4 regions of the Pseudomonas sp. BR20 genome follow, and region 1 is predicted to be linked to each of the others. Evidence: predicted binding sites of a transcription regulator. Region 1 holds the regulator's gene; each other region holds the start of a gene.
The links. The regulator FliA, encoded in region 1, starts transcription of late flagellar genes. The targets are predictions, from matches to a motif close to CTAAAGTTTNNNNNNNNNNNGCCGNTAA.
Positions count from the first base shown of each region.

Region 1 (7,751 bases):
GGGATCTTCCAGCACGGCATGACTTTCGGCGATGCGGGCAAGGTATACGCCTTGCTGACCATCGGTGACGGTTTAGTGGCGCAATTGCCATCACTGTTGTTATCTACAGCTGCCGCCATCATGGTGACCCGTGCTTCGGGTTCCGAAGACATGGGCAAGCAGATCAGCCGGCAGATGTTTGCTTCGCCCAAGGCCCTGGCCGTGGCGGCGGGCATTATGGCGATCATGGGGATCGTGCCGGGCATGCCCCATGTGTCGTTCCTGAGCATGGCGGCCATGGCGGGCGGTGGTGCCTACCTGTTCTGGAAAAAGCAGAATGCGGTCAAGGTCCAGGCCCTGCAAGAAGTTGCGCGCCAGCAGGAACTGCTGCCATCGCCAGCCCGCGCCCAGGAAACCAAGGAGTTGGGCTGGGACGACGTGACCCCGATCGACATGATCGGCCTGGAAGTCGGCTACCGCCTGATTCCGCTGGTGGACCGCAACCAGGGTGGCCAGTTGCTCGCGCGGATCAAGGGCGTGCGCAAGAAGCTGTCCCAGGACCTGGGCTTCCTGATGCCCACCGTACATATCCGCGACAACCTCGACCTGGCCCCGAGTGCCTACCGCCTGACCCTGATGGGCGTGATCCTGGCCGAAGCCGAGATCTACCCGGACCGCGAGCTGGCGATCAACCCCGGCCAGGTGTTCGGCAGCCTCAACGGCATTACCGCCAAAGATCCGGCTTTTGGCCTGGAGGCGGTGTGGATCGAAATCAGCCAGCGCAGCCAGGCGCAGTCCCTGGGCTACACCGTGGTGGACGCCAGTACCGTGGTCGCCACTCACCTCAACCAGATTCTCTACAAGCACTCCCACGAGCTGATCGGCCACGAAGAAGTCCAGCAATTGATGGGCTTGCTCGGCAAGGCCTCGCCAAAACTGGCGGAAGAACTGGTGCCGGGCGTGCTGTCGTTGTCGCAACTGCTCAAGGTGCTGCAGGCGCTGCTGGCCGAACAGGTGCCGGTACGCGACATCCGCAGCATTGCCGAGGCTATCGCCAACAATGCCGCCAAGAGTCAAGATACCGCCGCGTTGGTGGCGGCGGTGCGTGTCGGATTGTCCCGCGCAATCGTGCAAAGCATTGTAGGGCTTGACTCCGAGCTGCCTGTGATCACCTTGGAACCAAGGTTGGAACAGATATTGCTCAATAGTATTCAGAAGGCAGGACAAGGCCAGGAAGAGGGCGTTCTGCTGGAACCAAGCATGGCTGAGAAACTGCAGCGTTCGTTGATCGACGCCGCACAGCGCCAGGAAATGCAGGGCCAGCCGGTGATTCTGCTGGTGGCGGGTCCGGTCCGGGCGATGTTGTCGCGGTTTGGACGTCTGGCAGTACCGAATTTGCACGTCTTGGCTTATCAGGAAATTCCTGACAACAAGCAAGTGACTATCGTCGCGACAGTAGGGCCCAACGGCTGAGGGTAGTGGGTTATGCAAGTTAAGCGTTTTTTCGCCGCCGATATGCGTCAGGCCATGAAACTGGTCCGCGATGAGCTGGGCGCCGATGCCGCGATTATCGGTAACCGTCGTATTGCCGGCGGTGTCGAGCTGACGGCTGCCCTGGACTACACCCCCTCGGCATTGGCGCCGCGTGTGCCGAACATGGAACTTGAAGACGAGCTGCGCAAGACCGCTTCGCGCATCGTCTCGGCCCAGGCTGAACTGAGCATGCGTGGCGACAGCGATGCCACCACCAATCGCCAGTTGTTTGCCGGCCTGCCGCTGACCGCCGCCGAGCCGCTGGTTGAGCCAACGTTCATCGAACCGCCGCGTCCTGCTGCGCCAGCCCCGGCCGCCGCAGTTGACCAGCGTGTCTTCGACTCGATGCGTTTTGAACTCAACGGCCTGCGCGAACTGCTGGAAGTGCAACTGGGTTCGCTGGCCTGGACCCAATTGCAAGGCAGCAAACCGCAACAGGCCAACCTGTGGCGCCGCCTGCAACGCATCGGCCTGTCCGGCCCGTTGTCCCGCGACCTGCTGGCCCTGACCACCGAAATCGAAGAGCCTCGCCAGGCCTGGCGCATGTTGCTGGCCCACCTGGCGCGGATGATCAGCACCCCGGAAATCGAACCCCTGGAAGAGGGCGGCGTGATTGCCATGGTCGGCCCTGCCGGCATGGGCAAGACCACCACCCTGGCCAAGCTGGCGGCGCGTTATGTGCTCAAGTACGGCGCGAATAACATCGCGCTGGTGAGCATGGACAGCTACCGCATCGGCGCCCAGGAACAGCTCAAGACCCTGGGCCGCATCCTCAATGTGCCGGTCACCCACGTCGACCCGGGCCAGTCTCTGGCCAACGCGCTCGATCCGCTGCTGCGCAAGCGTGTGGTGCTGATCGATACCGCCGGCCTGCAAGCCAGTGATCCGGCGTTGCGCATGCAACTGGAAAGCCTGGCCGGGCGTGGCATCAAATCGAAAAATTACCTGGTGCTTGCAACCACCAGCCAGAAACAGGTTCTTACCGCTGCGTACCATAGCTACAAGCGTTGCGGTCTGGCCGGTTGCATCCTGACTAAACTGGATGAAACCGCCAGCCTGGGCGAAGTGTTGAGCCTGGCTATCAGCCATGAACTACCGGTTGCCTATCTGACCGACGGGCCGCGCATCCCGGATGACTTGCATCTGCCGCGCCGTCATCAGTTGGTCAGCCGCGCCGTCAGCGTGCAAATGCAAGAAGAGCCTAGCGAGGAAGCGATGGCCGATATGTTCGCCGACCTTTACCACAACCCGGCAAAACGGGTGGGTTGAGGCGCGATGAACACCGTGAAATGTACCTACATCGATGGTCTGCAAGCGATTCACGCGGCCAAGCCATGTAGCCTGCGTCTAAGCAAGACAAGGTAAAGAAATAAAATGGGCAGCATGCATCCCGTACAGGTGATCGCGGTGACCGGCGGCAAAGGTGGCGTCGGAAAAACTAACGTGTCAGTGAATTTGTCCCTGGCCCTGGCAGAGCTTGGCCGTCGCGTCATGCTGCTGGATGCTGACCTGGGGCTGGCGAACGTCGACGTTCTGCTGGGACTGACGCCTAAACACACCCTTGCCGATGTGATCGAGGGGCGCTGTGAGCTGCGCGATGTGCTGCTCCAGGGCCCTGGCGGGATCCGTATCGTGCCGGCCGCCTCCGGCACCCAGAGCATGGTGCACCTGAGCCCGGCGCAGCATGCCGGCCTGATCCAGGCCTTCAGTGACATCGGCGACAACCTCGACGTGCTGGTGATCGACACCGCCGCCGGGATCGGCGAGTCCGTGGTCAGCTTCGTGCGCGCGGCGCAGGAAGTCTTGCTGGTGGTCTGCGATGAACCCACCTCGATCACCGACGCCTACGCCCTGATCAAACTACTTAACCGTGACTACGGCATGAACCGCTTCCGCGTCCTGGCCAACATGGCCCAGAGCCCGCAGGAAGGTCGCAACCTGTTCGCCAAGTTGACCAAGGTCACGGATCGCTTTCTCGATGTCGCCTTACAATACGTCGGTGCAGTTCCCTACGACGAGTGTGTGCGCAAGGCTGTGCAAAAGCAGCGTGCAGTCTACGAAGCGTTCCCTCGTTCCAAATGCGCATTGGCGTTCAAGGCTATTGCCCAGAAGGTCGATACCTGGCCGTTGCCTGCCAACCCTCGGGGGCATCTGGAGTTTTTCGTCGAGCGATTGGTGCATCAGACGAGCGCAGGACCGGTGCTATGACAGCGAACGGCTATAACGCATACAAGAAGTCTGCCCGTGACAGCCAGGGCGAGTTGATCGAGCGCTATGCGCCACTGGTCAAGCGGATTGCCTATCACCTGCTGGCACGCCTGCCCGCCAGTGTCCAGGTCGAAGACCTGATCCAGGCGGGCATGATCGGCCTGCTCGAAGTGTCGACCAAGTACGACGCGAGCAAGGGCGCGAGTTTCGAGACGTATGCGGGGATCCGCATCCGTGGTGCGATGCTCGACGAAGTGCGCAAAGGTGACTGGGCGCCGCGTTCGGTGCACCGCAATACACGCATGGTCAGTGACGCAATTCGTGCAATTGAAGCAAAAACCGGTCGCGACGCTAAAGATCACGAAGTTGCGGCCGAACTCCAATTGAGTCTCGACGATTATTACGGGATTTTGAACGATACCTTGGGCAGCCGCCTGTTCAGTTTCGACGACCTGTTGCAGGACGGCGAACACGAAGGGCTGCATGAGGACGGCGCGAGCACGCATATGGAGCCGTCGCGTGACCTGGAAGATGAGCGTTTCCAGGGGGCGTTGGCGGACGCCATTGCCAACTTGCCGGAGCGTGAGCGGTTGGTGTTGGCGCTGTACTACGACGAAGAGCTGAACCTCAAGGAAATCGGTGAGGTCCTGGGGGTCAGCGAATCGCGTGTCAGCCAGTTGCACAGCCAGTGCGCGGCCCGCTTGCGGGGGCGTTTGGGAGAGTGGCGAGCGCGCTGACAGGCAGTGTGGGGAGCACTGCAAAGCGATACCGCGAAGGTGATTGGCCTTCGCGGGTTCGACCCGTGGTGCCCCTGGCAGTCCTTGTTGTGTATGCCTGTTGATTGAAATGGCGCGTCCAGGTGCTGGGCGCGTTTAAGACTGCTTGGAGGTCGAATTGGACAAGAACATGAAAATCCTCATCGTTGATGACTTCTCAACGATGCGGCGGATCATAAAAAACCTGTTGCGTGACCTGGGGTTCACAAACACGGTCGAGGCGGATGATGGCCTTACGGCGATTCCGATCCTCAACAGCGGGAGCATCGACTTTCTGGTAACGGACTGGAACATGCCGGGCATGACCGGTATCGACTTGTTGCGCCACGTGCGTGCCGACGAAAAATTGCGCAGCCTTCCCGTGTTGATGGTGACCGCCGAAGCCAAGCGTGAACAGATCATCGAAGCCGCCCAAGCCGGGGTCAACGGTTACGTGGTTAAACCATTCACTGCACAGGCCTTGAAAGAGAAGATCGAAAAGATCTTCGAACGCATCCACGGCTGATGCCATCGCGGGGGAGCTATGGAGCATAAAGAAACGTCACAGGGCGACTTTGAGTCGACCCTGAAAAAGCATGCTCACCAGTTGGTCGACAGCCTTGAAAAAGGCCATTTCGGCGACGCGGTGCAGTTAATCCATGAGCTTAACCAGACCCGTGACCGCGGCCTGTACCAGGAAGTGGGCAAGCTCACACGCGAGCTGCACAGTGCAATCGTCAATTTCCAGATTGACCCGCACATGCCCCAGGCCGAAGAGATTTCGCAGATCACCGACGCCACCGAACGCCTGTCCTATGTGGTCAGGCTGACTGAGGCGGCGGCCAACCGCACCATGGACCTGGTGGAAAACGCCACGCCCCTGGTCAACGGCATGGCCACGGAAGCCCAGGCGCTCAGCGTTGACTGGGGCCGCTTCATGCGCCGTGAAGTCGGTGCAGAAGAGTTTCGTGAGCTGGCCCGTCGGGTTGAGGGTTTTTTGTCACGCAGTGAGCAGGAAAACCGCACGGTTTCCAGCAACCTCAATGACATTCTGCTGGCCCAGGATTACCAGGACCTGACCGGTCAGGTGATCAAGCGTGTGACCCAGTTGGTCACCGAAGTGGAAAGCAACCTGCTCAAATTGGTACTCATGGCCGGCCAGGTCGACCGTTTTGCCGGCATCGAACATGACCGCGAAGCGATCCTCTCTGAAAAAGATCCACAAAAACATCTCGCCAAGGGTGAAGGTCCGCAGATTCATGCCGATAAACGTGAAGACGTTGTGTCAGGTCAGGATGACGTAGATGACCTGTTATCCAGTTTAGGCTTCTAAGGAGCACCCACATGAGCTTCGGCGCCGATGAAGAGATCCTTCAGGATTTCCTTGTAGAGGCCGGCGAAATTTTAGAGCAACTGTCCGAACAACTGGTCGAGCTGGAAAGCCGCCCGGATGATGCGAACCTGCTCAATGCAATTTTTCGCGGTTTTCATACTGTAAAAGGGGGCGCCGGCTTCCTCCAGCTCCATGAGCTGGTGGAGTGCTGCCACATCGCCGAGAACGTGTTCGACATCCTGCGCAAGGGTGAGCGTCACGTTGATTCGGAGTTGATGGACGTGATTCTCGAAGCACTGGATGCGGTCAACGGGATGTTCAGCGAAGTGCGCGAACGTGCCCCGATCACCGCAGCCACCCCGGAACTGCTGGCCGCCCTGGCGCGCTATGCCGAGCCGGCCGATACCTCGGCAGCGCCGGTGGTCGAAGCCGCACCGGAACCGGTGGTGGAGCCTGAAGCGGATGTGACGGACAGCGAGTTCGAGCAACTGCTCAACTCCCTCAGTGCCGTCAAGGCCGAGGCCGAAGCGCCGGCTGCCGTTGCCCCGGCTGCCGCGCCGAGCAGCGAAGACATTACCGACGCTGAGTTCGAGTCTTTGCTCGACCAATTGCACGGCAAGGGCCAGTTCGCTGCCGATGCCGTGGCGCCTGCCGGTGCCGCCGCCGATGCTGCGGATGTGCCTGCCGCTTCTGCCAGCACCGACATCACTGACGATGAATTCGAAGCGTTGCTCGACCAGTTGCATGGCAAGGGCAACTTCGCGGCCGATGCCTTGCCGGCAGTCGCCGCTAAGGCCGCAACACCGGCTGCCGGTGCCAAGCCTGCGGACGATGGGTTGATCTCCGATCACGAATTCGAAGCACTGCTGGACGATCTGCACGGCAAGGGTAAGTTCACCGAAGTCGCCCCAGCCGCCGCTGCGGCCACGGCGGCACCGGTTGCCGCCAAAGCCGCCGCGCCCGCCGCCAAGCCTGCGCCTGCGCCGGCTGCTGCCCCGGCTCCAGCGCGTGCCGCAGCGGCCCCGGTCGCGGAAAAACCGGCCAGTGAAGCCGAAACCACCGTCCGGGTCGATACCGCGCGCCTGGACGACATCATGAACATGGTCGGCGAGCTGGTACTGGTGCGTAACCGCCTGGTGCGCCTGGGCCTGAGCAGTGGCGATGAAGCCATGCAGAAGGCCGTGTCGAACCTCGACGTGGTCACCGCCGACCTGCAAACCGCGGTGATGAAAACGCGGATGCAACCGATCAAGAAAGTCTTCGGCCGCTTCCCGCGCCTGGTTCGCGACCTCGCGCGCCAACTGAAGAAAGAGATCAACCTGGAACTGGTGGGTGAAGAAACCGACCTCGACAAAAACCTTGTCGAGGCCCTGGCCGACCCGCTGGTCCACTTGGTGCGCAACGCTGTCGACCACGGTGTCGAAACCCCGGAAGAACGCGAAGCCTCGGGCAAGTCCCGTGGTGGCAAGGTGATCCTGGCGGCAGAGCAGGAAGGCGACCACATCCTGCTGTCGATCACCGATGACGGCAAGGGCATGGACCCGACGATTCTGCGCAATATTGCCGTCAAGCGTGGCGTGATGGACAAGGACGCCGCCGACCGCCTGACCGACACCGAGTGCTACAACCTGATCTTCGCCCCTGGCTTCTCGACCAAAACCGAGATTTCCGACGTGTCGGGCCGTGGCGTGGGCATGGACGTGGTGAAGACCAAGATCAGCCAGCTCAACGGCTCGATCAACATCTACTCGACCAAGGGCCAGGGCTCCAAGATCGTCATCAAGGTGCCGTTGACCTTGGCGATCATGCCAACCCTGATGGTGATGCTGGGCAACCAGGCATTCGCCTTCCCGCTGGTCAACGTCAACGAGATCTTCCACCTCGATCTGTCGCGCACCAACGTGGTCGACGGCCAGGAAGTGGTGATCGTACGGGACAAGGCG
Region 1 is NZ_CP172012.1:4,970,528-4,978,278, reverse strand. It holds gene flhA (flagellar biosynthesis protein FlhA) at 1-1,452, shown strand, start outside; gene flhF (flagellar biosynthesis protein FlhF) at 1,465-2,781, shown strand; gene fleN (flagellar synthesis regulator FleN) at 2,887-3,720, shown strand; gene fliA (RNA polymerase sigma factor FliA) at 3,717-4,457, shown strand; gene ACHPFG_RS22815 (chemotaxis response regulator CheY) at 4,627-5,001, shown strand; gene ACHPFG_RS22810 (protein phosphatase CheZ) at 5,020-5,808, shown strand; gene ACHPFG_RS22805 (chemotaxis protein CheA) at 5,820-7,751, shown strand, end outside.

Region 2 (7,751 bases), 150 kb from region 1:
CAAACACCGAACACAACGACAGCCCCGCCAGGTACTGCACCGGCAGGGTGCCGAGGGGGTTGTCGGTGATGCGCTTTTGCATGATCGAGCCGAAGGTCATGCTTGCCAGGGCCAACAGCCCGAACAGCATCCCGGCCAGGGACATGCCCGACAGCCCAATGCCTTGGTAGACCACCATGATCAGCCCGGCCAAGCCCAGACTCAGGCCGAACATCCGACGCCAGGAACGCTGGCGCTCCATCAGCACCACGGTGAGGATCGGCTGCACCCCCATGATGGTCGCCATGACGCCGGGGGTGACGTTGAGGTCCAGGGCCAGCAGATAGAAAATCTGATAGGCCCCCAACAACACCAATCCGGTTGCCGCCGCGTACAGCATGGGCTTGCCGGGACGCGGCAGTTTCAGCTTGAGGATCGGCACCAGCACCACCAAGCCTGCAAGGGCGACGGCAAAGCGGATCAACAGAAACGCGAAGGGTGACGCATGGGCCAGGCCCAGTTTGGAGAAGATCGCCCCGCTGCTCCACAGCAGGACAAACAGGCTCGTCGAGGCCGCCGCGGCCACGGAGTGTTTCGAAAGAACGGACATGGATACCACCTGTAATCAGGCAAAAAAAGCCGATTCAGCAGCAGATGCTGAAATTCAGTAGTTTTTTTCAGGCAGGCACAGCAGGAACAGCAACGCGCTGATCAGCCCGGAATGCCAACACCCGGCGGTGATACGACTGCGTACACCGGGGTGCTACTGACAGGTGGGGGGTAGTGACTGATCTGCACAGGCTGCTTGTTCGCGCACGGCGCCACCACAGCGTTGACCGCTGAATCGACTACCGCTATGCGCAGGGAAGCTGGCATGTGCTGATCTTTTTGAAGGGATAACGACGTGAGGACTATAACCAGGCGATGACATGTTTTGCAATCACTTGCCCAAACCCTGTTGCGTGGAGGCGTTTTCACGTTCCGGCGCGCGGGCCGTCGCTATAATGCCGACCGGTTTTTCCCAAGGAATCCCCATGCTCGCATTGCCCTGGCTGTACCTGACGCTGCTTTCCATCGGCTATGTGCTGGCCTTGGCCTACGGGCAACTGGGCGTGCTGGCGCTGGTGTCCATCGCCCTGCTGTTGATCGCCGGCTATGCCGTACGCCAGCAACGCACGCCGTGGGCACGCAACCTCGGCCACGGGCTGTTTATCGTACTGGCCCTGAGCCTGGCAATGCACTGGTTGCCGGGGTTCTACAACGGACGCGGCATTGACCCGCAGCGCCTCACGCCTGATGCCGTGCCGTTCTCGATGTACCTGAACCAGGACAAGCCGTTGATTGGCTTTTGGTTGTTGCTGGCCTGCCCGTGGATTGTGGCGCGGCGTACGTTGCGCTTGTCGATCTGCGTCACCGCGTTGGCGCTGGCGCTGACCGCCATCATCGCTCTGGGTGGCGCAGCCTTGCTGGGCGTGATCAGTTGGGCACCGAAATGGCCGGACCAGGCCTGGCTGTGGGTGCTCAATAACCTGCTGCTGGTGACCCTGGTGGAAGAAGCGCTGTTCCGTGGCTACATTCAAGGCGGCTTGAGCCGGCGCTTCAAACAGTTGCCCTACGGCGAAAACCTCGCGCTGCTGCTGGCGTCGCTGCTGTTCGGGCTGGTGCACGTGGGCGCGGGGTGGCATTGGGTACTGCTGGCGAGCATCGCCGGGGTCGGTTATGGCCTGGCTTATCGGTTTGGCGGGCTGGGTGCGGCGATTGCCACGCACTTTGGCTTGAATCTGCTTCACTTCGGGTTGTTTACCTATCCGATGCTAGCGGGTTGACACCACCTCCAGAAACGAGCAATCCGCCGATTGTTGCAAAAATAAGTTAAATAAACCCCCGTTACCGCCGATACCCATTGAAAGCCTTGCGGATTGAACAATCATGCGTAATAACCAACCCGTTACCCAGCGCGAACGTACCTTCCCCGCTCAGCAACGGTTGATCTCCACGACAGATGCCAAAGGCGTGATCACCTACTGCAACGACGCTTTCGTTGAAATCAGTGGGTTCTCTCGCGACGAACTGGTGCGTGCGCCGCACAATCTGGTCCGTCACCCGGACGTGCCAGCGGCCGTGTTCGGGCATATGTGGACCACGCTCAAACAAGGCTTGCCATGGATGGGCATCGTTAAGAACCGTTGCAAGACGGGCGATCACTACTGGGTTAACGCCTATGTGACGCCGGTCTTCGAAGGCAATCAGGTGGTCGGCTACGAATCGGTGCGCATCAAGCCCACTGCCGAGCAGATCCGCCGTGCCGAGGCGCTCTACCAACGCATCAACCAGGGCAAGTCGGCCGTTCCCCAGCGGGACAAGTGGTTGCCGGTGCTGCAGGACTGGCTGCCGTTTATCCTGATCAGCCAGTTGAGCTTCATGATCGGTGCGTCGCTGAATTCCCACTGGGGCTTTGCCCTGGCGGCGGGTTTGTCGGTGCCATTGGGGCTGCTGGGCCTGAGCTGGCAACAGCGCGGTCTCAAGCGCTTGCTGCGTCTGGCCGAGCAGACCACGTCCGACCCCTTGATCGCACAGATGTACACCGACAGCCGTGGCGCCCAGGCACGCCTGGAGATGTCGATCCTCAGCCAGGAGGCGCGTCTGAAGACCTGCCTGACGCGTTTGCAGGACACTGCCGAGCACCTCAACGATCAAGCGGCGCAGTCCAACACCCTGGCGCATAACAGCTCCAGCGGCCTGGAACGCCAGCGCGTGGAAACCGAGCAGGTGGCCACTGCGGTCAACCAGATGGCGGCGACCACCCAGGAAGTGGCCAGCCATGTGCAGCGCACCGCCGATGCTACCCAGGAAGCCAATCGCCTGACCGGTCGCGGTCGCTCTATTGCCGGGGAAACCCGCGAGGCGATTCAGCGTCTGTCGGTGGCCGTGGGCGAGACCGGCGTGACCGTCACCCAACTGGCCAAGGACAGTGATGAGATCGGCGGCGTAGTCGACGTGATCAAAGGCATTGCCGACCAAACCAACCTGCTGGCGCTCAACGCCGCCATTGAAGCGGCGCGTGCCGGAGAGATGGGCCGTGGTTTTGCGGTGGTCGCCGATGAAGTCCGCCAACTGGCGCAGCGCACCACGGAGTCGACCGGGCAGATCCATGCCCTGATCGCCAAGCTGCAGCAAACCGCTGCCGCCGCCGTGCAAACCATGGATGCCGGGCATCGCCAGGCCGAAGAAGGTGTGGCGCGGGTGATGGAGGCGGATCAGGCGTTGGTGGGCATCAGTGAAGCGGTGGCACATATCACCGACATGACCACCCAGATTGCAGCCGCCACCGAAGAGCAAAGCTCGGTGGCCGAAGAGATCAGCCGTAATATCAGCACCATTGCGCTGTTGGCGGATCAGACTTCGGAGCAGGCGATGAACTCGGCGCAGTTGAGTGAAGAGCTGACGCATACGGCGAATACCCAGTATTCGTTGGTCGAGCGTTTCAACAGGTAGACCGCTATCGGGAGCAAGCCCCCTCCCACAGTTAACCGCTTACATCCCTTGGAATGCGGTCGAATGTGGGAGGGGGCTTGCTCCCGATTGGCCCTAACAGGCGCTGAGAAACTCAGCCACTTGCACGGCCGCAGCCTCCAAATGCTGCTCATGGCTGAACCCTGAAGCCTTCAACGGCTTCAAGTCATGATCCCCCGCCACCAGCCACATTACCTCGATGCTCGGCGACAAATCATAGCCCTCCACCGCCACCCGATTACCCAAGGCATCGCGCTCGCCCTGCACAATCAGCGTCGGCGTGTTCAGCCCGGCCAGGTGCTCGACCCTGGGTTTCTCCGGTTTCCCCACTGCATAGAACGGATACCCCAGGCACACCAGCCCATCGGCCGCCAATTCATCCGCCAACAGACTCGCCATGCGCCCACCCATGGACTTGCCGCCAATGGCCAGTTTCCCAGCGACATGACGTCGCACCTCGGCATACACCCCGCGCCACGCCTCCAACAGTTTCGGCGCCGGGTTGGGTGGGCGTTTACCGCCGTCCAATCGACGTTGAGCCATGTAGGGAAACTCGAAGCGCAACACGTTGACGCCATGCCCGGCAAGGCGTGCAGCCATGTCGTTCATAAAGGATGAGTCCATCGGTGCACCCGCGCCGTGGGCCAGGATCAGCGTCACGCAATCACCCGAAGCAGTGCCCGACGCGACATCCCAAAGCCAGCCATGTTCCCGTACACACTGCGCCCATTGATCCCCGTCAATACTGGCCTTGTGCTCTTTGCCCATGCTTGCCTCGCTATTCAGTCTGCCTATAACTCCAGCCCAAGTGCCGCATCTGCTTGGGTTGAACCGTGGATGGGGAACCATGAACACTACTTTAAGTACCGCCTATAACTACAAGGTGGTCCGCCAATTCGCCATTATGACGGTGGTGTGGGGCATCGTCGGCATGGGGCTCGGGGTTTTTCTCGCCGCCCAATTGGTTTGGCCCGCGCTCAACTTCGACTTGCCCTGGACCAGCTTCGGCCGCCTGCGCCCACTGCACACCAACGCGGTGATCTTCGCGTTTGGTGGCTGTGCGCTGTTCGCCAGCTCCTTCTACTCGGTGCAGCGTACCTGCCAAACCCAGCTGTTCGCGCCGAAAATCGCCGCGTTCTGCTTCTGGGGCTGGCAGTTGGTCATTCTTTTGGCCGCAATCACCTTGCCGCTGGGTTACACCAGCTCCAAGGAATACGCCGAGCTGGAATGGCCGATCGATATCCTGATCACCATCGTCTGGGTGGCCTACGCCATTGTGTTCTTTGGCACCGTGGCCAAGCGCACCACCAAGCATATCTACGTCGGTAACTGGTTCTTCGGTGCGTTCATCATCACCGTGGCGATCCTGCATATCGTCAACAACCTGGAAATCCCGGTCAGCCTGACCAAGTCCTACTCGCTGTATGGCGGTGCGACGGATGCCATGGTGCAGTGGTGGTATGGACATAACGCGGTAGGCTTTTTCCTCACCGCCGGTTTCCTCGGGATGATGTACTACTTCGTGCCGAAACAGGCCGAGCGTCCGGTGTATTCCTATCGCCTGTCCATCGTGCACTTCTGGGCGTTGATCACCCTGTACATCTGGGCCGGTCCTCACCACCTGCACTACACCGCGCTGCCGGACTGGGCACAGTCGCTGGGCATGGTGATGTCGCTGGTACTGCTGGCTCCGAGCTGGGGCGGCATGATCAACGGCATGATGACCCTGTCGGGCGCCTGGCATAAGTTGCGCAGCGACCCGATCCTGCGCTTTTTGGTGGTGTCCCTGGCGTTCTACGGCATGTCGACCTTCGAAGGGCCGATGATGGCGATCAAGACCGTCAACTCGCTGTCCCACTACACCGACTGGACCATCGGCCACGTACACGCCGGCGCCCTCGGCTGGGTAGCGATGATCTCCATCGGCGCGCTGTACCACATGATCCCGAAAGTCTTCGGTCGTGAGCAGATGTACAGCCTCGGCCTGATCAACGCGCACTTCTGGCTGGCGACCATCGGCACCGTGCTCTACATCGCTTCGATGTGGGTCAACGGCATCGCCCAGGGCCTGATGTGGCGTGCGATCAATGACGACGGCACCTTGACCTACTCCTTCGTCGAAACCCTGGTGGCCAGCCACCCAGGCTTCATCGTGCGGTTGGTGGGTGGTGCGGTGTTCCTCAGCGGCATGTTGCTGATGGCTTACAACACATGGCGCACCGTGCGCTCGGCACAACCTGTCGAAGCCGCCCCTGTCGCGCAGATGGCCTGAGGAGTCAGTGATGAAACACGAAACGATTGAAAAAAACGTCGGCCTGCTGATGCTGCTCATGGTGCTCGCCGTGAGCATCGGCGGCCTGACCCAGATCGTCCCGCTGTTCTTCCAGGACGTGACCAACAAGCCGGTCGAAGGCATGAAGCCCTACACCGCGCTGCAACTGGAAGGCCGCGACATCTACATCCGTGAAGGTTGCGTACAGTGCCACTCGCAGATGATCCGTCCGTTCCGCGCCGAGACCGAGCGCTACGGCCACTACTCGGTCGCCGGTGAAAGCGTGTGGGACCACCCGTTCCTGTGGGGCTCCAAGCGTACCGGGCCAGACCTGGCACGCGTCGGCGCACGCTACTCGGACGACTGGCACCGCGCGCACTTGTACAACCCGCGCAACGTAGTGCCTGAGTCGAAAATGCCGGCCTACCCATGGTTGGTCACGGCTGCGGTCGACAACAGCCACACCGAGACCAAGTTGAAAGTGATGCGCACCCTCGGCGTGCCGTACACCGACGACGACATCAGTGCCGCCGTGGCCAGCCTCAAGGGCAAGACCGAAATGGACGCGCTGGTTTCGTACCTGCAAGTACTCGGCACAGCCATCAAGAGCAAGAGGTGAGCCATGGGATTTGAATTCGATGCGGGCACCATCCGCGGCCTCGGCACGCTGGTGGTCGCCATCGCCTTTATCGGCCTGTCGCTGTGGGTATTCAACAACCGGCGCAACGCGGAATTCGAGGAAGCGCGCCTGCTGCCCTTCGCCGATGAACCTTCGCCATCCGACGCTCACCAAGAGCCTGCAACAAGGAGCAACCGGCCATGACTACCTTCTGGAGTACATGGATCTGCGTACTGACCATCGGCAGCCTGATCGGCCTGACCTGGCTGTTGTTCGCCACCCGCAAGGGCGAGACCAAGGGCAGTGTCGACCAGACCATGGGCCACGCCTTCGACGGTATCGAGGAATACGACAACCCCCTGCCCCAGTGGTGGTTCATGTTGTTCGCCGGCACCCTGGTGTTTGCCGTCGGCTACCTGATCCTCTACCCGGGCCTGGGCAACTGGAAAGGCGTGTTGCCGGGCTATGAAGACGGCTGGACATCGGCCAAGGAGTGGGACAAGGAGATGGCCAAGGCCGACACCAAGTTCGGACCGATCTTCGCCAAATTCTCAGCCATGCCCGTGGCAGAAGTCGCCAAAGACCCGCAAGCGCTGAAAATGGGCGGCCGCCTGTTCGCCTCCAACTGCGCGGTGTGCCATGGCTCGGATGCCAAGGGCGCATTCGGCTTTCCAAACCTGGCTGACAACATCTGGCGTTGGGGCGGTTCGGCCGAAGCGATCAAGACCACCATCATGAACGGTCGCCACGCGGCGATGCCGGCCTGGGGTGAGATGCTGGGCGACGAGGGCGTGAAAAACGTCGCGGCCTATGTGCGTCACGATATCGCCAAGTTGCCATTGCCGGCCGACAGCACTGCCGACCTGGCTGCCGGCCAAGCCACGTTCAACACCACCTGCGTGGCCTGCCACGGTCCGCAAGGCCAAGGCATGGAAGCCATGGGCGCGCCGAACCTGACCCTGCCTGCCGGTTACATCTACGGCACCAGCCTCGCGCAGTTGCAGCAGACCATTCGCCACGGCCGCCAAGGCCAGATGCCAGCGCAGGAAGTGCTGCAGGGCAATGACAAAGTGCACCTGCTCGCCGCCTACGTTTACAGCCTGTCCCATAACGCTGATGGTGCAACGCCAGAAAGCCCCGCTCAGTAACACCTGACTGCCGCCCCAATTTGGGGCGGCAGCTCTACCGCGCTACGCGACCAAGTGTCGCACCCTTCCAAAGCACACCTTTCCCCTCCTGCCATTCGGGTCTACGCTTGCTTGCACAGCGGACCGATCCTGGCGTACGCGACGACAGTCGTTGCGAACCCCAAAATTTCCTGTCCACTTGATCAGTTTTCGATTTCGGATTTTATCCTTACGCCAAACA
Region 2 is NZ_CP172012.1:5,117,512-5,125,262, forward strand. It holds gene ACHPFG_RS23505 (DMT family transporter) at 1-589, opposite strand, end outside; gene ACHPFG_RS23510 (CPBP family intramembrane glutamic endopeptidase) at 1,014-1,805, shown strand; gene ACHPFG_RS23515 (methyl-accepting chemotaxis protein) at 1,909-3,474, shown strand; gene ACHPFG_RS23520 (alpha/beta family hydrolase) at 3,568-4,260, opposite strand; gene ccoN (cytochrome-c oxidase, cbb3-type subunit I) at 4,340-5,764, shown strand; gene ccoO (cytochrome-c oxidase, cbb3-type subunit II) at 5,775-6,383, shown strand; gene ACHPFG_RS23535 (cbb3-type cytochrome oxidase subunit 3) at 6,387-6,587, shown strand; gene ccoP (cytochrome-c oxidase, cbb3-type subunit III) at 6,584-7,531, shown strand.
Region 2: a site for FliA is predicted at 1,852-1,879, ahead of ACHPFG_RS23515 (methyl-accepting chemotaxis protein). Genes of this name have one in related genera too.

Region 3 (7,751 bases), 2.5 Mb from region 1:
CAAAACTGGCGCATCGAAAAGATTCAAGGTGAACGCGCTGCACGCGCCGCCAAACGTGAATCCTCCGCCGTGGACGCGCTCGAGGGCGGCGACCTGGGCCCCGAACAGACGGGCCTGGTGATCGCGCACTTTGGTGTACAGGTCGAAGTCGAGGCGCTGGAAGGCGAACTCGCGGGCCAGGTGTTCCGCTGCCACTTGCGTGCCAACCTGCCTGCGCTGGTCACCGGCGACAAGGTGGTCTGGCGTGCCGGCAACCAGGGCATCGGCGTGATCGTCGCCCAGCTGCCGCGCACCACCGAACTGCGCCGTCCCGACAGCCGCGGCCAGCTCAAACCGGTAGCGGCCAACGTCGACATGATCGTGATCGTGTTCGCACCGCTGCCCGAGCCCCATGCCAACCTGATCGACCGCTACCTGGTGGCGGCCGAGCATGCCGGCATTCGCCCGCTGTTGCTGCTGAACAAATTCGATCTGATCGACGAGCAGAATGCCCCGGCGCTCAACGCGCTGCTGGCGGTCTACCGCACCCTGGGCTACCCGGTGCTGGAAGTCTCGGCCCACCACGGCAACGGCATGGAACAGCTGCAACAGCAGTTGGACGGGCGCATCAGCGTATTTGTCGGCCAGTCGGGCGTGGGCAAATCCTCGCTGGTCAACAGCCTGCTGCCAGAAGTCGATACCCGCGTGGGGCCGCTGTCGGAGCTGTCCGGCCAGGGCACCCACACCACCACCACGGCGCGGCTGTTCCACTTCCCGGGCGGCGGTGAGTTGATCGACTCCCCGGGTATCCGTGAATTCGGCCTCGGCCACGTCAGCCGCAGCGATGTGGAAGCGGGCTTTATCGAATTCAACGACCTGATCGGCACCTGCCGCTTCCGCGATTGCAAACACGATCGCGAGCCGGGCTGCGCCTTGCTCAGGGCGCTGGAAGATGGCCGCGTGCAGCAGCAGCGCATGAACAGCTATCGGTCGATTATTGCGAGCTTGCCGGAAAGTAGTTACTAAACTTGCGAAACAATAAGGCCGCGATCATCGCGGCCTTATTGTAGGTGACTTAGGAACCCGTCCCAGGCACCGTAGGGTCTTTCACCCCACCCTCATCAAACAGGTTCAGCTTCTGCCGCAGCTCATGGGCCGGCAATGGCTCCTGGCCGGGCGGAATGGCGTTTGGGTCGGCCGGCACCTCACCTGGCGCACCCGCTCCCGGAGTTGGGACCGGTGGTGGCGCGGGCTGATCACCTTCAATCGCACGCTGAGCCTTCTTGGTCAGCACAACGATATCGATGCGACGGTTGATCGGGTTGAACGGATCCTTCGCATCAAACAGTTGCGAGGACGCAAAACCCACCACGCGAGCCACTTGCGGATCCGGATAGCTGCCGGCCACCAGCGCACGACGCGCCGCGTTGGCGCGGTTGGCGGAAAGCTCCCAGTTGCCAAAGTCACCCTGGCCCGCGTAAGGCTTGGCATCGGTGTGGCCGCTGATGCTGATCTTGTTCGGCACCGCCTTGATGGTGTCGGCCATGGCCAACAAGATGTCCTCAAAGTACGGTTTCAAGCGTGCGCTGCCAGAGTCGAACATCGGCCGGTTGGCGGCGTCGGTGATCTGGATGCGCAAGCCATCCGGGGTGATCTCGAACGAAATCTGATCCTTGAACTTCAGCAGTTGCGGGTTTTCCTCGACCTTGTTCTGCAACTCTTGCAGCAACAGTTCAAGGCGTTCCTGCTCGACCTGCTCGGCCATGGCTTCGACGGTATCGCGCTCGATCGGGATTTTTTCCTGCGGCGCTTCGGTTTTGACTTCCGGGTTGATGGTGCGCTCAGGCGCCAGTTGCGGCGAGCCGCCCAGGTCGATCACGAACGGCGTACCGCTTTCCGAGAAGCCAATGGGGTCTTTGAAGTAGCCGGCGATGGCGATCTTCTGTTCGGGCGTGGCCGTGGACATCAGCCACAGCACCAGGAAGAACGCCATCATCGCCGTCGCAAAGTCGGCGAAGGCGATTTTCCAGGCACCGCCATGGTGCCCCGCAGCGAAGCGCTTGACGCGCTTGATGATTATCGGCTGGTTGTTTTCCATGGCTTAGCGACCGCGAACCGCTTGTTCCAGCTCGGCGAAGCTTGGGCGATGCTTCGGGTACAGGACCTTGCGACCGAACTCCACCGCCAACGATGGCGGCATGCCCGAAGCGGATGCCACCAGGCTGGCCTTGATCGATTCGTACAGGTTGATTTCTTCCTTGGCGTCATGGGCCAGGGAGGTCGCCAGCGGGCCGAAGAAGCCGTAAGCCGCGAGAATACCGAAGAAGGTACCCACCAGCGCCGCACCTACGTGCATGCCGATAGCCGCCTGATCACCTTCGCCCAGGGAGGCCATGGTCACCACGATACCCAGTACCGCCGCGACGATACCGAAGCCGGGCATGCCGTCGGCCACACCGGTCACGGCATGGGAGGGATGCTCCAATTCTTCTTTGAGGCTGAACAACTCCATGTCGAACAGGCCTTCGAGCTCATGGGGAGCCATGTTGCCGGAGGACATGATGCGCAGGTAGTCGCAGATGTAGGCGGTCATGCGCTCATCTTTGAGCACGGCCGGGTACTTGGCGAAAATCGGGCTGGCCGCGGCGTCTTCGATATCGGCCTCAATGGCCATCATGCCTTCGCGGCGGCTCTTGTTGAGGATCTCGTAAACCAGGCCCAACACTTCCAGGTAGAACGTGTGGGTGAAACGCGAACCGAACATGCCCAGCGACTTCTTGATCACGTGCATGGTCATGTAGCCGGGGTTCGCCTGCAGGAAGGCACCCAGTGCCGCACCACCAATAATCATCACCTCGAAAGGCTGGATCAGTGCCGCAATTTTACCGTGGGACAGGACGTAGCCGCCGAGCACGCTCGCGAAGACGACGATAATGCCGATAATTTTAGCCATAGGAGATGAGTACTTGCGCCGTCGGGTTCATGGACATATTTGGGGGAACTGAAAAACTCTTGTTCCTCTTATCGGCAAAACTGCGCCAGACTATAGCCCGTTAAGGCGAAAAGCCAGTTCGGCCCGCTCCGGGCGTGTTGACCGCAAGTGATGATCGCGCCCCAATCATGGCTAATGAAACGACAGTCCCAACTGCAAAACCTACTTCTCTAGCCGCTTGGATCAAGCGCCTGGACGAAGTGCTGCTGCCTGTTCCACAGGCCAGCCATGACCGCGTATGCAAAGCCATCCGCGATAGCCGCAGTTCGTTGCGAGATATTGCCGAGCTGATGCAAAACAGCCCGGCCCTCGTACTCAGCGTCATGCGCGAGGCCAACAGCCACACCCATGGCAGCCTGACGGCGCCGGCGGAAAACCTCGAAGTGGCGCTTAACCGTCTGGGCCTCAAACGCGCCGAGGAACTGCTGGCACGCCTGCCGTCGGTGCCGGCCCATGAAATTCCCGTAGCGCTGCGCCAGCTGTTGCTGGTCAGCCAGCACGCCTCGCAACAAGCCAATGGATTGTTCGGCAGCCGCCTGGCGCGGCTGTGGCAGGACATTCATTGGGGCAGCCTGCTGTTTCTTTCACCGCTGTGGCCGATGGCCGTTGCCTACCCCAAGCTTTTGGAGGAGTGGGAACTGCGGGTCATCCACAAGGGCGAGTCGGCACGCAAGGTCGAACAGGCGTTGTTCGGTGTGCGCCTGTTGGACCTGTGCCTCGGCCTGACCGAGACCTGGCATCTGCCGATCTGGGTGTCCCAGGGTTATACGCTGTTGCGCACCGAACAGCGCTTGCTGGTCAAGGCCCTGCATATCGCCCGCGAAGACGACCCCCTGCGCCACCAGCAATTGCTCGACGCCGATCCCAACCTGCGCCGCTGGTTGAATCAGCCGGCCAATACGGTGCTGCTGGCCAACGGCCTGGCGATGTCGGCCCAGGAGTCCTGGACCTGCCCGCACACCGAGCGCTGGCAATACCTCACCGCGCTGTACCTGCAACAGCCCCTGAGCGAAGTGCAGCAACAGGTCCACCAGCAAGCCGTCACCAGTGCCCGCGACACCTTGATGCCCGATCTCTGGCACCCGGCGCTGTCGCTGATCTGGCCCTGGCATGTACACAAGATTCATCGCGGCCTGCTGCCCGCACCACCGCCCACCGCCGAAGCCCTGGCCGTCTGGCGCAAGCGTTGTACCGAACTGCTGGTGGAGCCGAGCCGCTTTGCCAACGCCATGCATTTGACTACGTGCGCCAAGGAAGCCTTGGTGGCCAGCGGCATGCAGCGCGTCCTGTTGTTCATGGCCGATCGCGCCCTGAGCACCTTGCGTGTGCATCAGGCCGACGGCCTGCCGAAGGACGCCGCCAACCTGAGCCTGGATGTGGTCAACAGCACGCTGCTGCAGCGCCTGCTGGAAAAGTCCGCCCAGGTGCGCCTCACACCGGACAACCACGCCCAGTTCTCGGCACTGCTGCCGCCGATCCTGCGCCGCCTGTTCACCGGCGAGCACCTGTTGTTGCGCTCCATGAGCTGCAACGGGCGCGTGGTGATGGTGATGGTCGCCGACCAGGGCGGCGGGCCGTTCTCGGAAACCACCGTGCAGGCCTTCGGTAAAACCGCCCAATGCATCGAGAAAGCCCTGCACAGCTTTACCAACCGCAGCGCTTGATGCTTGCGCTACAATCGCCGTCCTTTATCGCCAACATTTGTGCCCAGGAGACCTCACATGCCTGACTTCTCTGGCTTGCCGCTGGTGATCGAATCCAGTGACCTGCTCGGTCAACTGGATGCCGAACACCTGATTCTGGTGGACCTCACCAGTGCCGCCCGCTACGCCGAAGGGCACATCCCCGGCGCGCATTTCGTTGACCCCAAGCGCACCCAACTGGGCCAGGCGCCGGCACCCGGCCTGCTGCCCGGCAAGGCCGATCTTGAGAAACTGTTCGGCGAACTGGGCCACACGCCCGACGCTACCTACGTCGTCTATGACGACGAAGGCGGTGGCTGGGCCGGACGTTTTATCTGGATGCTCGACGTGATCGGCCACCAGAAATACCACTACCTGGACGGTGGCCTGCTGGCGTGGCTGGAGGGCAAGCACCCGCTCTCCACCGACGTGCCCGCCCCGGCCGGCGGCCCGGTCAGTCTCACGCTGCACGACGGCCCCACCGCTACCCGCGAATACCTGCAAAGCCGCCTCGGCGCTGCCGACCTGGGCATTTGGGATGCGCGCGGCCCGCTGGAATATTCCGGCGAGAAGGTGCTTGCGGCCAAAGGTGGTCATATCCCTGGCGCGGTGAACTTCGAATGGACGGCCGGCATGGACAAAGAGCGCAACCTGCGCATCCGCCGTGACATGCCGCAGATTCTCGAAGACCTCGGGCTGACCAAAGACAAAGAAATCATCACCCACTGCCAGACTCATCACCGCTCTGGCTTCACCTACCTGGTGGCCAAGGCGCTCGGTTATCCGCGAGTCAAAGGTTATGCCGGTTCCTGGGGCGAATGGGGCAACCACCCCGACACCCCCGTCGAGATTTAAGGTTTAAGGACAGTCAATGAAAAAGCAGTTGTTTATCCTCAGCCAGTACCTGCTGCCGCACCACCTGCTGTCGCGGTTAGCCGGCTGCATCGCCGAGTGCCGCGTGCGCTGGTTCAAGAATGCCTTCACCACCTGGTTTGCCCAGCGCTACGAAGTGGACATGTCCCAGGCGCTGGTGGAGGACGTGACCGCTTACGAGCACTTCAACGCCTTCTTCACCCGCGCCCTGAAAGACGGCGCCCGCCCACTGGACCAGACCCCTGGCGCAGTATTGAGCCCAGCCGATGGCGCAGTCAGCCAGCTTGGCCCCATCGAGCACGGTCGTGTGTTCCAGGCCAAAGGCCACAGCTTCAGCGTGCTGGAACTGTTGGGCGGTGATGCCGCGGTCGCTGCGCCGTTCATGGGCGGCGATTTCGCCACCATTTACCTGTCGCCGAAGGACTACCACCGGGTGCATATGCCACTGGCCGGTACCCTGCGTGAGATGGTCTACGTGCCTGGGCGGATTTTCTCGGTAAACCAGACCACCGCCGAAAACGTGCCGGAATTGTTTGCGCGTAACGAGCGTGTTGTCTGCCTGTTCGACACCGAACGCGGCCCGATGGCGGTGGTATTGGTGGGGGCGATGATTGTCGCGTCGATTGAAACCGTATGGGCCGGCCTGGTTACCCCGCCGAAGCGCGAACTGAAAACCTTCCGCTATGACGAAGCCGCCCGCGCGCCGATTCACCTGGAGAAGGGTGCGGAGCTGGGTCGCTTCAAGCTGGGCTCCACTGCGATCGTGCTGTTCGGGCCGGATCAGGTGAAGTGGGCTGAAGAATTGGTGGCGGGTTCGCCGGTGCAGATGGGCCAAGGCATCGCTTTACCTAAAGCCTGACGCCGAACCCAATGTGGGAGGGGGCTTGCTCCCGATAGCGGGATATCAGTCAACACATCAGTGACTGAACCACTGCCATCGGGGGCAAGCCCCCTCCCACATTTAGTCAGTTACAACTGACCGTCGCGGTCGCGAAAGCCCAGCAGATACAGCACGCCATCCAACCCCAAGGTCGAAATCGCCTGCTTGGCCGATTGCTTGACCAATGGCTTGGCGCGGAACGCCACACCCAAACCGGCGATTGCCAGCATCGGCAAGTCGTTGGCGCCGTCACCGACCGCAATGGTCTGCTCCAGACGCAAACCTTCCTTGTGTGCCAATTCCTTCAGCAGGTCCGCCTTGCGCTGCGCGTCGACAATCGGCTCGACCGCGACGCCGGTCACCTTGCCATCGACCACTTCCAGTTCGTTGGCGAACACATAGTCAATGCCCAGCTTGGCCTGCAACTGCTTGGCGAAGTAGGTGAAGCCGCCCGACAGGATCGCCGTCTTGTAGCCCAGACGCTTGAGTTCGGCGAACAGGGTTTCGGCGCCTTCGGTCAGGCGCAGCGACGCACCGATGGAGTCCAGCACGCTCACATCCAGGCCCTTGAGCAAGGCCAGGCGTTCCTTGAAGCTGGCGCGGAAATCCAATTCCCCGGCCATGGCGCGCTCGGTGATCGCGGAAACCTGCTCGCCCACGCCGGCCGCCTTGGCCAGTTCGTCGATGACTTCGGCTTCGATCAGCGTGGAGTCCATGTCGAACACCGCCAGGCGACGGTTACGACGGAACAGCGAATCTTCCTGGAAGGCGATATCAACGTTCAGCTCCTGGGCCACGCTGAGGAATTCGGCGCGCAGGGCCTGTGGGTCGGCCGGTTCACCGCGCACGGAGAACTCGATGCAGCCTTTACCCTGGTCAGCGGGGGTGTCCAATGGCATCCGACCCGACAGACGGTCGATATGGTCGATGTTCAAACCGTACTGCGCGGTAATCGAGCTGACGCGCTGCAGCTGTTCGGCGGTGACCTTGCGGGTCAGCAGCGTCACGATATGGCGCTTCTTGCCCTGGCCGGCCACCCACTGCTGGTAATCCTCTTCGGATACCGGGGTGAAACGCACCTGCTGATCGAGCTTATACGCCGTAAACAGGATGTCCTTGAGCACCGATGAGGCCTGCTCGGTGCTGGGAATTTCCACCAGGATGCCGAACGACAGCGTGTCGTGGATCACCGCCTGGCCGATGTCGAGAATGTTCACACCACCCTGTGCCAGAACGCCGGTAATGGCTGCGGTAAGACCTGGGCGGTCTTCACCAGTGATGTTAATCAGGACAATTTCGCGCAAGGCGCACCCCCAGGCTGGAAAAAAACCGCATTCTACCCACT
Region 3 is NZ_CP172012.1:797,262-805,012, reverse strand. It holds gene rsgA (small ribosomal subunit biogenesis GTPase RsgA) at 1-1,005, shown strand, start outside; gene motB (flagellar motor protein MotB) at 1,055-2,077, opposite strand; gene motA (flagellar motor stator protein MotA) at 2,081-2,932, opposite strand; gene ACHPFG_RS03480 (HDOD domain-containing protein) at 3,100-4,635, shown strand; gene ACHPFG_RS03475 (rhodanese-like domain-containing protein) at 4,693-5,508, shown strand; gene asd (archaetidylserine decarboxylase) at 5,525-6,385, shown strand; gene serB (phosphoserine phosphatase SerB) at 6,496-7,710, opposite strand.
Region 3: a site for FliA is predicted at 3,001-3,028, ahead of motA (flagellar motor stator protein MotA). Genes of this name have one in related genera too.

Region 4 (7,751 bases), 1.8 Mb from region 1:
TGGCGATAAGCAGGCCCAGCAGCACTTGCCAGCGCCATGCACCTGCCGGCAGGCGCAGGCTTTGGCGTTGCCACAGCACCAAAACGGCCAGCACCAGCAAGGTGCCACCCGAGCGCAGCAGAATGGCCAACAGCACACCGGCGCCATCATCGAAGGCGACGCGAGCGGCGATGTGATTGCCGGCGAAGGCACAGCCCATGCAGAGCAGAATCAACACGGCGATGTGGCGGGAGAACAGGGCAGGCGTGCTTTGCAGGGAGACGGGGGCAGTCATGAAGGGCTCGGGCAGTGGGCACCATCGTCGGGGATGGGGATTTGTTTTTAGGTTGTCGTACAACTTCGAGGTGGGATTTGTAGCGTGTTTGTGTCGAAGGGGCAAGGAGGTATTTCGTTTGAGTGCTGATAGTTGTGGCGAGCCCGCTCGCCACAACTATCAGAGAGGCTTGTCTGCCTTCAGCGATTGAAGCGCTCCACCAACGCGTATTGGGTGGACGCGGTATTCGTCAGTTCCTTGCTCAGGTCCGAGGATTGACGGGCTTGCATCGAGGTCTGGTCGGCCAGTTCGGCGATGGTGGTGATGTTGCGGCTGATCTCCTCGGCGACGGCGCTTTGTTCTTCAGTGGCGGCGGCGATCTGGGTGGTCATCTCGGTGATATGCGACACCGCTTCGCTGATGCCCACCAGGGCCTGGTCCGCTTCCAGCACCCAGGCCACGCCTTCCTGGGCCTGGCGATGGCCGTTTTGCATGCTTTGCACGGCGTTGTTGGAGGACGCCTGGAGCTTGGTGATCAGGCCATGGATCTGGGTGGTCGATTGCGACGTGCGCTGGGCCAGTTGGCGCACTTCGTCGGCTACCACGGCAAACCCTCGGCCTTGCTCGCCGGCCCGCGCTGCTTCAATCGCAGCGTTGAGGGCGAGCAGGTTGGTTTGGTCGGCGATGCCTTTGATCACATCCACCATACTGCCGATTTCGTCACTGTCCCTGGCCAGTTGCGCCACGGTCACGCCGGTCTCCCCGACGACGACGGACAGGCGCTCGATGGCTTCGCGGGTATCGCGCGCGACTTCGCGGCCGCGGCCGGTCAGTACATTGGCCTGCTGAGTGGCATCAGCGGTGCGCTGCACATGGCTGGCGACTTCCTGGGTGGTCGCGGCCATCTGGTTGACGGCCGCCGAGACCTGTTCGGTTTCCACGCGCTGGCGGTTCAGGCCTTTGGCGCTGGCCGCAGCTAACTGATCGGATTGCCCAGCCAGGGTACTCAGTTGCTCGGCGCTGTCCTGCAGGCGGGTGAGGCAGGTTTTCAGGCGCGCGGTCTGGCTGCGAAACGCGGTTTCCAAACGCGACTGTGGGCCGCGTGCGTCACTGTACATCTGCGCGATCAAGGCATCCGACGTCGAGGGTTCAACCCCCTCCAACAGACGCAGGGTACTGCTCTGGCGCCAGTGTGAGCACAACAGGCCCACCGGCAGCGCGACCGCCACGGCCACTGCGACGGCCACCGGTGCACTGAGGAACAGCCCGGCGACGCTGCCAGCAATGGCGGTTGCAGCATAAGGCACGCAGCTCAATGCCGCCGGCAGCCAGGCATCCTGGCGCGGCACGCCCGGCTTGCCTTGGCTGATACGCCGGTAGAGGGCCTGGGCGCGGCGAATTTCATCGGCCGTGGGCTTGACCCGCACCGACTCAAAACCAACCACTCGGCTGCCGTCGAAGATCGGCGTGATGTAGGCATTGACCCAATAATGATCGCCATTCTTCGAGCGATTCTTGACGATGCCCATCCACGGCAAGCCTTGCTTGAGCGCACTCCACATGTGCGCAAAAACGGCCGGCGGAACATCGGGGTGACGCACGATGTTCTGGGGGGCGCCGATCAGGTCGACGCGTTCAAAGCCGCTGATATCGACGAAGGCGTCGTTGCAATAAGTGATCATCCCATGAACATCGGTGGCGGAGATGAGTTTTTGCGAGGGCGCGAGTGAAACCTCGCGCTGCGTCACGGGCTGATTGTTGCGCATTCCGATTACTCCCTGAATTGCCATAAAGTTATCGGCATCACAGGGAATAAGTTGATGGTTGAATGTTGAATAGAAGCCGGGGAGTGATGAATGGCGTTCAGGGACGCCTAAGTGGCGAATTGTCTTTGTGCGATACGAAAACAATTTTTGCCCGCGCGCTTGGCTTCGTATAACGCGCCATCTGCATGGGCAATCAATGTTTGCGCGCTGGTGTGTGACGCATTGTCGGCGCCTTCAAAGAGGGCAATGCCGATGCTGGCTTGCAAGGCGTAGGGGAGCGCGCGGCGGTCAGAGACCTGTTGCAGTGTTTCTATAATCCGTTGCGCTGCCAGGGTGGCAGAGGTCAAGCCGGCATTATTCATGACTAGAATAAACTCGTCTCCGCCCATTCGGCCGGCAGAATCCTGGTTGAGCCTGACAATCGATTTAAGCGTTGCGCCAAACTCGGCTAACGCCTTGTCACCTTCGGCATGTCCGTGGTTATCGTTGATGCTCTTGAAACCATCCAAATCTATATAGAGCACCGCAAAATGTTTATCGGCATGCCGGCTGCGGGTCAGGGTGTTTTCAATCAGTTCGAGTATCCCCATACGGTTGTACAGGCCCGTGAGGGGGTCATGGGTCGCGCGGATTTCATTTTTGGCCTCTGCCAGTAAGGCGCGCACCACGTTATCGTTTAACTTGTTGAGCAGCAGCCACATGCCGGTTAAATACAGCGGCGCCTGAAGCAGGAATATCCTCAGCAGCGGTTCCGGCTGAAACAAGGTGGCGAGCTTCATGGGCACATCAGTCAGCAATATTTGAGTCAATGCGTAGCGCGGTACGCCTTGGTTGCGCATGGCAATCGCGGCATTCACGCTCACCATTGAGGTGCACCCGAGTATTTGAAGAATTGCATCGCCGCTGATCAGGCAACCAGCGGTACCCAGGCCCAGCTCCGCCGCCCAGACCAGGCCCAGTAATAACGATAGATCAATGACATAGGGATATTTTTGGCCGCCGTATTTATTGATCCAATACAGCAGTGCCAAACGTGAAACCCAGATCATTGAATCAATGATGAGCCAGGCAATGAAGAGTCGGCTGGGCTGCAGCGTGACCGCGACCGTGCACATCACCAGGCTGTTAAACCAGCCGACCCACAACACCCCTCTGGAAGAAAAAGGCCCGGCTATAAGCTCACTGCGTATGCGCATGTCATACGGCGCGTCTGCGTTTGTCAGCCATCTCATCGTCTTCGTTACAGGGAGTTGGTATTCCATATTGAGCCTCACCTGAAGCGCTGAAGTTGGTTGGTGGCACATGGCCATGCTGGCACCCTTTCAGTGGCTTATCAAATACTATTGACATAACACTTGAGGGGCTTTGATTCATGAAGTGTTCATTTGATATTCAGCGCATTCCGTGGGGAATTGCCCAGGTAAAACGGCCGCCCATCACCTGGCAGGATTGAAAAGCCTGAAACTTCCCGATGAAAAACCTCATAATGGCGGCCATTTTTGTTTAGCCCGTTATTCTGGTGTGCCCCCATGGAAATCAAGGTCAACTTTCTCGACAACCTCCGGCTTGAAGCCAAGTTCGATGACTTCACGGTGATTGCCGACCAGCCTATTCGCTATAAAGGCGATGGGTCGGCACCGGGGCCGTTCGATTACTTCCTGGCTTCGTCGGCGTTGTGTGCGGCGTACTTCGTCAAGTTGTACTGCAGCACGCGCAACATCCCCACGGACAATATTCGCCTGTCGCAGAACAATATTGTCGACCCGGAAAATCGCTATAACCAGATCTTCAAGATCCAGGTGGAGTTGCCGGCTGATATTTCCGATAAAGATCGCCAGGGCATCCTGCGTTCCATCGACCGTTGCACCGTGAAGAAAGTGGTGCAGGCCGGGCCGGAGTTCGTGATCGAAGAAGTCGACAACCTCGACGCCGATGCCCAGGCCTTGTTGATGCCGAGCGCGGGCAGCGAGGCGGGCACTTATATTGCGGGCAAGGACCTGCCGCTGGAGCAGACCATCGCCAACATGTCCGGGATCCTCGCCGGCCTGGGTATGAAGATTGAGATCGCCTCGTGGCGCAATATCGTGCCGAACGTGTGGTCGCTGCATATCCGCGATGCGCACTCACCCATGTGCTTTACCAACGGCAAGGGCGCGACCAAGGAGGGCGCCCTGGCGTCGGCGTTGGGCGAGTTCATTGAGCGGCTCAACTGCAACTTCTTCTACAACGACCAGTTCTGGGGTGAGGAACTGGCCAATGCGCCGTTCGTGCATTACCCGGACGAACGCTGGTTCCAGCCGGGCCCGAATGATGAACTGCCCAGCGAAATCCTCGACGCCTACTGCCTGAAGGTCTACAACCGCGACGGTGAGCTGCGCGCCTCGCACCTGTTCGACACCAACTCCGGCAATGAAGCGCGCGGCATCGTTTCGCTGCCGTTCGTGCGCCAGTCGGATGGCGAGGTGGTGTATTTCCCGTCCAACCTGATCGAGAACCTCTACCTCAGCAACGGCATGAGCGCCGGCAACACCTTGGCCGAGGCCCAGGTGCAGTGCCTGTCGGAGATTTTCGAACGGGCGGTGAAGCGCGAAATCATCGAGGGTGAATTTGCCCTGCCGGACGTGCCGGCTGACGTGCTCGCGAAGTACCCGAGCATCCTGGCCGGTATTGCAGGCCTGGAAGCCCAGGGGTTCCCGGTGCTGGTCAAGGATGCGTCCCTGGGCGGCGAGTTCCCGGTGATGTGCGTGACCTTGATGAACCCGCGCACCGGCGGCGTGTTCGCCTCGTTCGGTGCGCACCCAAGCCTGGAAGTGGCGCTGGAACGCAGCCTCACCGAACTGCTGCAGGGCCGCAGCTTCGAAGGCTTGAATGACCTGCCGCAGCCGACCTTCGAAGCCCAGGCGGTGACCGAGCCGAACAACTTTGTCGAGCACTTTATCGACTCCAGCGGTGTGGTGTCGTGGCGCTTTTTCAGCGCCCAATCGGACTACGAGTTTGTCGAGTGGGACTTCTCCGGCCAGGGGGAAGATTCCAACGCTCAAGAGGCCGCGACCTTGTTCGGCATTCTGGAAGGCATGGGCAAAGAGTCCTATATGGCGGTGTACGAACACCTCGGCGCAACCGCCTGCCGCATCCTGGTGCCGGACTACTCGGAAATCTACCCGGTGGACGACCTGATCTGGGACAACACCAATAAGGCGCTGTTTTTCCGCGAGGACATCCTCAACCTGCACCGCCTGGACGAAGCCGAACTGCAGGCGCTGGTCGAACGCTTGATCGAAAGCGAGCTGGACGACTACACCGACATCACCACCCTGATCGGCATCGAGTTCGACGACAACACGGCCTGGGGCCAACTGACCATCCTCGAATTGAAGCTGCTGATCTTCCTCGCCTTGCAGCAGTACGAAGAGGCCAAGGAGTGCGTGGAGATGTTCCTGCAGTACAACGACAACACCGCCGAGCGTGGCCTGTTCTACCAGGCGATGAATGCGGTGCTGGAGATGGAACTGGACGACGACCTGGAACTGGCGGACTACGAAGCCAACTTCCGCCGCATGTTCGGCAATGAGCGGATGGACGCGGTGATCGGCTCGGTCAACGGCAGTGTGCGCTTCCATGGGCTGACACCGACCAGCATGAAGCTGGAAGGGCTGGACCGGCATTTGCGCTTGATCGAGAGCTACAAGAAGCTGCATTCGGCGCGTGCCAACATAATCCAGGCGTGACGCGTACCCAATGTGGGAGGGGGCTTGCTCCCGATGGTGGTGGTTCAGACAAATATTCAGTGCCTGACACGCCGCTATCGGGAGCAAGCCCCCTCCCACAGTTGATCTTTGTCGGCTGGGGGATTTATATACGGTCCAGGGCCTGCGCCAGGTCCGCTCGTAGATCCTCTACATCTTCAACCCCCACCGACAACCGCACCAACCCATCACCAATCCCCAGCTGCGCGCGGGTCGCTGCCGGGATGCTGGCGTGGGTCATGATTGCCGGGTGTTCGATCAGGCTTTCCACGCCGCCCAGGCTTTCGGCCAGGGCGAAGAGCTTGACGGTTTCCAGGAAGCGCGTGGCGCCGGCCAGGTCGCTGTTCAAGTCGATTGAAATCATTCCGCCAAACCCGCGCATCTGCCTGCGTGCCAGTTCGTGCTGCGGGTGGGACGCCAAGCCTGGGTAATAGACCCGTGATACTTGTGGTTGCTGTTCCAGCCAGGTGGCCAGGTCGAGGGCGTTGCTGCAATGGCGCTCCATGCGCAGCGCCAGGGTTTTTACACCGCGCAGGGTGAGGAAGGCGTCGAACGGGCCGGCGATGGCGCCGACCGAGTTTTGCAAAAAGCCCACGCGCTCGGCCAGTTCGGGGTTGTCGCCGACGATGGCGATGCCGCCGATCACATCGGAGTGGCCATTGAGGTACTTGGTGGTGGAATGCACCACGATGTCGACACCCAATTCCAGCGGACGCTGGATCCACGGGCTGGCGAAGGTATTGTCGGCCACGCAGAGAATGCCGCGGCTGCGGCAGATCCGGGCGATGGCGCTGAGGTCGGTGAGGCTCAGCAGTGGGTTGCTTGGGGTTTCGACCCAGACCATGCGTGTGTCGTCCTGCAAGGACGCTTCGAACGCCGCCACATCACTCAGGTCGACGAAGCTGAAACGGTGCCCGGCACTGCGCTGGCGCACCTTGTCGAACAGGCGGAAGGTGCCGCCGTACAGGTCGTTGCCGGACACGATATGGGCGCCGGCATCCAGCAACTCCAGCACCGTCGAGATCGCCGCCAGCCCGGAAGCGAAGGCAAACGCCTGGCTGCCGCCTTCGAGGTCGGCCACGCAGCGCTCCAGGGCGAACCGCGTGGGGTTGTGGGAGCGGCCGTAGTCGAAGCCCTTGTGTACGCCGGGGCTGTCTTGCAGGTAGGTGGAGTTGGCGTAGATCGGCGGCATCAGCGCGCCCGTGGTCGGGTCGGGTGACTGCCCGGCGTGGATCACACGGGTGGCAAACGCGCTTTTATCGGGCTGGCTCATGCAAGGGATCTCCGCAGGTGGTTGAGCAGGTCGACGCGGGTGATCAGGCCGTGAAAGCCCGTCGCGTCGGCAATGATGGCGACCAGGCCACGGTCCAGTTCGGCCTGCAGTTCGGCCAGGCTGGCGCCGGGGTCCAGGGTTTGCAGTTTGTCGCTCATGGCGCTGGCGACAATCATGGAAAAGTCCGCCGCGTCGTGGTGCAGGCCCAGCAGGATGTCGGACTCATCGATCACTCCCACCAGATCGCGGCCGCCCACCAGCACCGGCAGTTGCGACACGTCCGCCAGGCGCATGCGCTGGAAGGCGGTGAGCAGGGTGTCGTCGGGGCTCACGCTGATCACGCGGCCGTCCTCGAAGCGCCGCGCGATCAGGTCGCGCAGGTCGCCGTAGTGCTTGTAGTGCAGCAAGCCGGCATCGGTCATCCATTGGTCGTTGTAGACCTTCGACAAGTAGCGGGTGCCGGTGTCGCAGACAAAGGTGACCACGCGCTTGGGCACGCTCTGTTCGCGGCAATAACGCAGCGCCGCCGCGAACAGGGTGCCGGTGGATGAACCGCCGAGAATGCCCTCGGCCTTGAGCAGTTGGCGGGCGTGGTCGAAGCTGTCTTCATCGCTGATGGAGTAGGCGTGGCGCACGCTGGACAGGTCGGCAATCGACGGGATGAAGTCTTCGCCGATGCCTTCCACCGCCCAGGAACCGGGTGTTTCCAGTTT
Region 4 is NZ_CP172012.1:3,124,139-3,131,889, forward strand. It holds gene ACHPFG_RS14430 (EamA family transporter) at 1-274, opposite strand, end outside; gene ACHPFG_RS14435 (methyl-accepting chemotaxis protein) at 454-2,019, opposite strand; gene ACHPFG_RS14440 (GGDEF domain-containing protein) at 2,127-3,281, opposite strand; gene ACHPFG_RS14445 (OsmC domain/YcaO domain-containing protein) at 3,549-5,747, shown strand; gene ACHPFG_RS14450 (cystathionine gamma-synthase) at 5,872-7,038, opposite strand; gene ACHPFG_RS14455 (pyridoxal-phosphate dependent enzyme) at 7,035-7,751, opposite strand, start outside.
Region 4: a site for FliA is predicted at 2,048-2,075, ahead of ACHPFG_RS14435 (methyl-accepting chemotaxis protein). Genes of this name have one in related genera too.